DNA from 2 places in the Cryobacterium sp. Sr8 genome. Region 2 is predicted to be linked to the other one. Evidence: predicted binding sites of a transcription regulator. Region 2 holds the regulator's gene; the other holds the start of a gene.
What was found. The regulator HrcA, encoded in region 2, represses chaperone genes, less so after heat shock. The targets are predictions, from matches to a motif close to TTNGCACTCGNNNNNNNCGAGTGCNAA.

Region 1 (4,207 bases), on a different contig from region 2:
CAAGGAGCAGGCCATTCGGGCCGAATTCGGTCTCTCGGCTGCACGGTACTATCAGTTGTTGGGTGCCCTCATCGACTCACCGCTGGCCCTCGCCCGCGACCCCATGCTGGTTAAGCGACTGCATCGGATGCGCGAAGCCAGGGCACAGGCGCGAGCGCGCCGCGCCGCACTCCCCACCGACTGATCGAGACCGAACCAGACTGACAATGCCCCAGCCCTATCCGAAAGACCGCTTCGACGCCCACCCGCCTGCTCTCGACCGGGTGGGCGCACACCGGGCCCCGGGCAAGAAGGGTCGCGGCTGGCTGGCATTCTGGTGGGCGCTGGCCGCCACGGTGGTGCTGATCGCGATCGGAGCGCTGGGTCTGCTGTTCCTGAACAACCGCCTCGCGCCGGACACATCCGGACTCGCGCCCACTGCGGCGCCCCCGGCCACGTCGACCCCGACCGCGACGCCGAAGCCGGAGCCGTCGGCGACGCCCACGCTGAAGCCGACCGTTGACCCGAACCTGTCCGTCACCGTGCTCAACGGCACCCTGACGATGGGTCTGGCCGGATCCGTCGGAGACGTCCTCGGCTCCGAGGGGTGGACCGTCGGGACGCTCGGCGACGCCGCCACCTCCGACGTTGCCGAGACGATCGTCTACTACGCCGACCCCGCCCTGGAGGGCGCGGCACGGGGGGTCGCAGAGTCCCTGCCGGGGGCCGAAATAATGCTCGCGAACGACTTCGCGGAGTCCGATGCCGAGCTCACTGTTGTCGTCGGCAACGACTACTCTCCGCCGGCCGGATAGGGCGCCCGGCAGCCCTGCTTTTCAGCCATCGACCGGCAATTTGTCAACCCCCTGTTATTCCAGAGCCTCTTCGCTACGCTCGGCCATGGTCGCTCATTTTGTCCGTGCAGCTCGCCTCTGTGGAGGTGGACCCGTTGCACGGCCATGGTGGACGCAGGCACTGCACCGAAGCAGTTTCCGCGGAAGGCCCGGCGCGGCCAGTGGGCCCGTGCCGACGCAATCACAGCACTGGGGAGTAACACATGGCGCACGGAACCGTAAAGTGGTTCAACGCTGAGAAGGGCTTCGGCTTTATCACCATTGACGGCGGGGGGCAGGACGTCTTCGTCCACTATTCCGCCATTGACATGAGCGGATACAAAGTCCTCGAAGAAGGCCAGGCGGTCGTCTTCGAGGTTGGCAGCGGAGCGAAGGGCCCTCAGGCCGAGTCGGTTCGACCGGCCTGAGCTGCACCAGTTTCGAGGCTTGCACGCCCAACGCCGCGCGGGAGCACCGCGCGGCGTTAGGGTGAAACGGTGAATCAGAACAGTGAAGCGATGAAACGCAGCCGACGCGTGACCGTGAGGATAGTTGCCGCGGTCATTCCGGTCCTGCTTCTGGCCGCCTGCACTGCCGAAGCACCGCGGCCGACCGCGAGCATCAAGCCGACCTCGACGGCGAAGGCCTGGGTGTCCACCTACACGGCCCCGGCCGCGACCGTGCTCGCACCGCTGCGCGGAACACCCGTGCCTCCGGGGAGCGCGGCGCATCCGTCGCTGGCGGTGAAGATCGACAACCACGAGGCGGCGAGGCCGCAGATCGGCCTCGAGAGCGCCGACATCGTCTTCGAGGAACTCGTCGAAGGCGGGATCACCCGCTACGTCGGGGTCTGGCACTCGGACATCCCGAAGCTGATCGGGCCGGTGCGCTCGATCCGGCCGATGGATCCGGACATCATTACGCCCTTCGGCGGAATCGTCGCCTACTCCGGCGGCCAGCCGCAGTTCGTCAAGGCGATGGAGGCGACCCCGGTCGTGAACGCCGTCTTCGACTACGACCGCAGCGGACTGTTCTACCGGATCGACACGAAGTCGTCCCCGCACAATGTCGTGGTGAAGGCCAGGACGCTCGTCGGCCGGTACCCCAAGCTGGCCCCGCCGAGGCAGCACTTCGCCTACGCGGCCACCGCCGCGGCGTCGTCAGCGGTGGTGGACGGCAAGGCCATCCGCACGATCCAGACGCGCTTCTCCACCGCACGCTGGCCATCGTGGGCCTGGAACGCCAAGGCGAATTACTACCTGCGTTCCCAGGAGGGCGCGCCGGACCGCAACAGCAAGGGCGCGCAGCTCAAGGCGACCAACGTCGTCGTCATGCGTGTCGGCATCGACCGGCGCTACGGCGACGTCCCCAAGACCACCATGATCGGTTCGGGAGAGGCCTGGGTCTCGACCGGCGGGCGGAGCCTGCGCGCCACCTGGGTCAAGCGATACCCGTCGTCGCCGATCAGTCTCGTCGACGGTAACGGCGTGACGATCCGGCTTGCCGCCGGCAACACCTGGATCGAGCTGGTCCCGACGAAGCAGGGTTCCGTCCAGCTGGTGCCGTAGCGCCCCGCCCGTTCACTTGCACTCTCGGCACCAGAGTGCCAGAATCGTCTTTGGCACTCTCTACTTATGAGTGCTAACCCCATCACGTTTTTGAACGTCCGGGAGGGACGAGAAACACTTATGGCAAAGATCATTGCTTTCAACGAAGAGGCCCGTCGCGGCCTTGAGCGCGGCCTGAACATCCTCGCCGACACGGTCAAGGTCACCCTCGGCCCGCGCGGACGCAACGTCGTTCTGGAGAAGAAGTGGGGCGCACCCACGATCACCAACGACGGCGTGTCCATCGCCAAGGAGATCGAACTCGACGACCCGTACGAGAAGATCGGTGCGGAACTCGTCAAAGAGGTCGCCAAGAAGACGGATGACGTCGCCGGCGACGGCACCACCACCGCCACCGTCCTCGCTCAGGCGCTGGTTCGCGAAGGCCTGCGCAACGTCGCAGCCGGCGCCGACCCGATCAGCCTCAAGCGCGGCATCGAGAAGGCCACTGCTGCCGTCATCGAAGAGCTCATCGCGAACGCCAAAGAGGTCGAGACCAAGGAAGAGATCGCGGCCACGGCTTCCATCTCTGCCGGTGACGCTGAAATCGGCGCCATCATCGCCGAGGCGATCGACAAGGTCGGCAAGGAAGGCGTCGTCACCGTCGAAGAGTCCAACACTCTCGGCACCGAACTCGAGCTCACCGAGGGCATGCGCTTCGACAAGGGCTTCCTGTCGGCGTACTTCGTGACCGACCCCGACCGTCAGGAAGCGGTCTTCGAAGACCCGTACATCCTGATCGTCAACTCCAAGGTCTCGAACATCAAGGACCTGCTGCCGATCGTTGACAAGGTCATCCAGACCGGCAAGCAGCTCCTCATCATCGCCGAGGACGTCGACGGCGAGGCCCTGGCCACGCTCGTTGTGAACAAGATCCGCGGCATCTTCAAGTCCGTCGCCGTCAAGGCTCCGGGCTTCGGTGACCGCCGCAAGGCCCAGCTGCAGGACATCGCGATCCTGACCGGTGGACAGGTCATCGCCGAGGAGGTCGGACTCAAGCTTGAGAACGTGACCCTCGACCTGCTCGGCACCGCCCGCAAGATCGTCATCACCAAGGACGAGACCACGATCGTCGAGGGTGGCGGAGACGTCGAGGCGATCGCCGGCCGCGTGCAGCAGATCCGCAGCGAGATCGAGAACACCGACAGCGACTACGACCGCGAGAAGCTCCAGGAGCGCCTGGCGAAGCTCGCCGGTGGCGTTGCAGTCATCAAGGCCGGCGCCGCGACGGAGGTTGAGCTCAAGGAGCGCAAGCACCGCATCGAGGATGCCGTCCGCAACGCGAAGGCTGCCGTTGAAGAGGGCATCGTCGCCGGTGGTGGCGTTGCGCTGATCCAGGCCGGCAAGACCGCTTTCGAGAAGCTCTCCCTCACGGGTGACGAGGCAACGGGTGCGAACATCGTGCGCGTGGCCATCGACGCGCCGCTCAAGCAGATCGCCCTCAACGCCGGCCTCGAGCCGGGCGTCGTCGCTGACAAGGTGCGCAACCTGCCCGTCGGCTGGGGCCTCAACGCCGCGACCGGTGAGTACGTCGACATGCTCCTCGCCGGCATCAATGACCCGGTGAAGGTCACCCGCTCCGCGCTGCTCAACGCCGCGTCGATTGCCGGACTGTTCCTCACCACCGAGGCCGTTGTCGCCGACAAGCCCGAGAAGCACCCGGCCCCGGCCGGCGACCAGGGCGGCGGAATGGACTTCTAAGTCCCAACCCGTTCCACAGCACCGCAGTTCCAGATGATGGGCGCCTCCTTCGGGAGGCGCCCATTGTTGTGTCTCGTGTGCGCCTGC
Region 2 (4,207 bases):
CACCCGCGTCGCGCCGGCCGCCTCGAGGATGGCCAGCTCCGACGGGGCGATTCCGCCCTCCGGCCCGACGACGAGCAGGATGTCGCGGTCGTCGGTCGGCGCGGGCACCTCGGTGAGCCGCGCCGAGGCGGTCGGCTCGAGCAGGAGCATCCGCGCGGAGCCGGCCAGGGCGGCCAGCGCTTTCGTGCTCGCCAGGCCCTCGACGCTCGGCAGCCAGGGTCGGATCGACTGTTTTCCGGCCTCGCGCACGATGCTGGCCCAGCGCTCACGGCCCCTGGCGATCTTCGCACCCTCCCACCGGGACACCGATCGCGCCGCCGCCCACGGGATCACGCCGTCGATGCCCAGCTCGGTGGCGGCCTGGACGGCCAGTTCGTCCCGGTCGCCCTTGGCGAGGGCCTGCACGAGCAGGATCCGGGGCCTGGCCGGCGGCGTCACCGTGTTCGTGTCGACGCGGAGGGACAGCTCGGTCGGCTCCGCCGTGACGACGGTGCCGCCGAGGATGAGCCCGGCGCCGTTGCCGAGGAGCAGCTCTTCCCCCGGCCGGATCCGGCTGACCGTGACGGCGTGCCTGGCTTCGCTGCCGCCCACGCGGACGACCGCGCCCGGGGCGCAGTCCTCTGCCCGGAGCGACTCGTCGAGAAAGAAATGCGCCATCCGGCGGCCTCTAGCCGAGGAACCGATCGCGCAGCTTCGCGAACAGTCCCTGCTGGAAGTGGCTGAGCGAGGGTGCGGGCACCTTGTGCCGGGCCGCGAACGCCTCGATCAGCTCGCGCTCCTTGTGGTCGAGCTTGGTCGGGGTGAGAACCTGCACGCCGATCCGGAGGTCGCCGCGGCCGTTGCCGCGCAGCTTGGTCACGCCGCGGTCCTTGATCGTGAGGATCTCGCCGCTTTGCACGCCGGGCCGCAGCTGGACCTCGATGTCGCCGTCGAGCGCGGCGACCGTCGTGGTCGTGCCGAGGATCGCGGTGGTCATCGGGATGTCCAGGGTGCAGAGCAGGTCGTCACCGTCGCGGCTGAAGACGTCGTGGTGGCGCACCTTCATCTCGAGGTAGAGGTCGCCGTTGGGGCCGCCGGCCGGGCCGGCCTCGCCGCTGCCGGGCATCTGCAGGCGCAGGCCGGTGTCGACGCCGGCCGGGATGTCGACGGGGACCTTGCGGCGGGCACGCACGCGCCCCTGGCCCTGGCAGGTGACACACGGGGTGGCGATGATGGTGCCGTAGCCGCGGCAGGAGCCGCAGGGGCTCGACGTCATCACATTGCCGAGCAGGGACCGCACGGCCCGCTGGATGTTGCCGGTTCCGTGGCAGATGTCGCAGGTGACCGGGGCCGTTCCCGGCTGGCAGCAGGTGCCGCTGCAGGTGCCGCAGACCACGGCCGTGTCGACCTCGATGTCGCGGTGCGTGCCGAAGATGACCTCGTCGAGGTCGAGCTCGACCCGGAGCAGCGCGTCCTGGCCGCGTTCGCGGCGCGATCGGGGTCCGCGGCTCCCGCCGCCTCCGCCGCCGAAGAAGGTCTCGAAGATGTCGCCGAAGTTGCCGAACTGGCCGTTGTCGAATCCGCCGCCGCCCTGCCCGCCCCGGTCGTACTGCTGGCGCTGTTTCGCGTCGCTCAGCACGTCATAGGCGTGCGTGACCGACTTGAACCGCTCGGACGCGTCGGCCCCCGGGTTCACGTCGGGGTGCAACTGGCGGGCCAGGCGCCGGTAGGCCTTCTTGATCTCGTCGGTGGTGGCATCGCGGGCGACGCCGAGTACTTCGTAATGGTCAGCCAAAGCTGGCTCTCCTTGAATATCTTGGGGGTGAGGTTCTGGAAATGGTGAGGTTCTGGAAATGGTGAGGTTCTGGAAATGGTGAGGATCTGGCCGTGGGTTCGCGGGCGGTGCGGGTTCGGGACCTAGTTCTCGCCGAGGAGGCGGGACAGGTACCGGGCGACGGCTCGGACCGCGGCCATGTTGTTGGAGTAGTCCATGCGGGTCGGGCCGAGTACGCCCAGCCGGGCAAGGTCGCCGCCCGGCGAGGTGTAGCCGCTCGTGAGCACGGACGTCTCGCCCAGTCCGAACGGCGCGTTCTCGCGCCCGATGCTCACCGAGACGCCGTGCTGGTCGGTGGCCATTTCGCCGAACAGGCGCAGCAGCACGACCTGTTCCTCGATGGCCTCGAGCACCGGGTAGATGCTGCCAGTGAAGTCATTTTCGGTGCGGACCAGGTTGGCCGCGCCGGCCATCACGAGCTTGTCGTGACGGTTCGCGCCGATCTGGTCGCCCAGGGTAGCGGTGATCGGGCCGACGACATCCTCGAGGTCCCGTGGGACCAGCCCTTCCGGGCCGGACAGCGCCGTTGCCGCCTCGCTCATGCTCAGGCCGGACACGGCGGAGTTGAGCCGGGCGCGCACATCGCCGAGCTGCTGTTCGTCGAGGGCGCGAGGCAGCTCGATCACTCTCTGTTCGACCCGGCCGGAGTCCGTGATGAGCACGGACAGGATGCGGGTGCCGCCTAGGGGAACGAGTTCGATGTGGCGCACCCTGGCGCGGGACAGGGACGGATACTGCACCAGGGCGACCTGGTGGGTGAGCTGGGAGAGCAGCCTGACGCTCCGGGCCAGAACCTCGTCGAGGTCGGCGGACTCGCCCAGGAAGGTCTCGATGGCCCCTCGCGCAGCCGCGGACAGCGGTCGCAGGTCGGCCAGGTGGTCGACGAAGACCCGGTAGCCCTTGTCGGTGGGGATGCGCCCGGACGAGGTGTGCGGGGCGACGATCAGCTCTTCCTCCTCGAGGAGGGCCATGTCGTTGCGGATCGTCGCGGCAGACACACCAAAGGAGTGCCGATCGACGATGGTCTTCGACCCGACGGGTTCCCGTGAAGCGACGTAGTCCTGCACGATGACCCGCAGGACCTCGAGGCTGCGATCAGATACCATGACGGATCGCTTCCCTCTCCGCTCGTGCTGCCGTGTTCTCGTGGCATGTGGTTGGCGGTGTTGGCACTCGCCCTTCCTGAGTGCCAATCATACCGCGACCCGCACGGGATCACCCATTGCTACAAGCGGATCGGGGGCAGTAGCTTATGCATATCGGCGCGGGAATCCCCGGCAGCCGACGAGCACCATTCGCTGAAAGGCACCCCGATGAGCGATCCGAACGCCCAGATCCCCGACGACCCGTACCGCGGCCAGCGACCGCCCCAGGACCCCTACCGGGCCCCGTACCAGGGCCCCGCCCCGGTTCCGGCCGCCCCGCTCACCGAGACCGACGACCGGCAGTGGGCCTCCTTCGCCCACCTCGGCGGCATCCTGAGTTTCTTCCCGTCCCTGCTCATCTGGCTGATCTTCAAGGATCGCGGCCGCTTCACGGCGGAGGAAGCCAAGGAAGCCCTCAATTTCCAGATCACCCTCGTCTTCGGCTACGTGGCGATCAACATCATCGCCAGCTTCCTGGCGTCGATCACCTTCGGAATCGGTGGGATCTTCGGGATTTTCTCCGTGGCGCTGTGGGTCGTGAGCCTGATCTTCTCCATCCTCGGCTTCCAGCAGGCCAAGGACGGACACCACTACCGCTACCCGTTCGCGGTTCGCCTGATCAAGTAGCCCGGCCGCTACTCTGGTGTCGGCGTGACCGCACAGGGCCGACCCAGACCGTGCCGACCCAGACCATAAGGAGTTCGAATGTCCTCAGCACCTCCCCCCTCGAACCAGTACCAGGCCCCGACCCCGATGAACCCGGCCGACGAGAAGCTCTGGGCGACGCTCATCCACATCGGCGGAATCCTCTTCGGCCCGCTGCCGGCGCTGATCGGCTACCTCGTGCTGAAGGACCGCGGACCGTTCATCCGCGCGCACACGGCGACGGCCCTGAACTTCCAGATCACCCTGCTGATCGCCTACATCGTGGGCGGCGTCACCGCGATCCTCCTGATCGGCTTCCTCATCCTCGCCGCCGCGTGGATCCTCGCCATCGTCTTCGGAATCATGGCCGCGATGGCAGCCAACACCGGCCGGTACTACACCTACCCGCTCACGATCAAGTTCGTCAGCTAGGGATCGGCTGCCGGCGCGGTCAGTCGGTCAGGCGCCGGACGACCGCGTCCGCCAGCAGCCGGCCCCGGAGGGTCAGCTCGATCGAGCCGCCGATCGCCGCCGCGCCGTCGATCAGCCCGTCGGCGATCAGCCCGGCGACCTCGCGGCGTCCCTGCGGCGACAGCGATGCGAC

Region 1: the regulator HrcA is predicted to act here: its motif matches at 2,431-2,457, upstream of groL (chaperonin GroEL).

The regions. Positions count from the first base shown of each region.
Region 1 is NZ_SOHO01000024.1:25,755-29,961, reverse strand. Features, by position in the region: gene E3T54_RS03320 (DUF3263 domain-containing protein) at 1-184, shown strand, start outside; gene E3T54_RS03315 (LytR C-terminal domain-containing protein) at 207-794, shown strand; gene E3T54_RS03310 (cold-shock protein) at 1,037-1,240, shown strand; gene E3T54_RS03305 (DUF3048 domain-containing protein) at 1,331-2,380, shown strand; gene groL (chaperonin GroEL) at 2,501-4,120, shown strand.
Region 2 is NZ_SOHO01000041.1:127,480-131,686, reverse strand. Features, by position in the region: gene E3T54_RS07920 (16S rRNA (uracil(1498)-N(3))-methyltransferase) at 1-657, opposite strand, end outside; gene dnaJ (molecular chaperone DnaJ) at 668-1,774, opposite strand; gene hrcA (heat-inducible transcriptional repressor HrcA) at 1,897-2,919, opposite strand; gene E3T54_RS07905 (DUF4870 domain-containing protein) at 3,127-3,585, shown strand; gene E3T54_RS07900 (DUF4870 domain-containing protein) at 3,664-4,035, shown strand; gene hemW (radical SAM family heme chaperone HemW) at 4,055-4,207, opposite strand, start outside.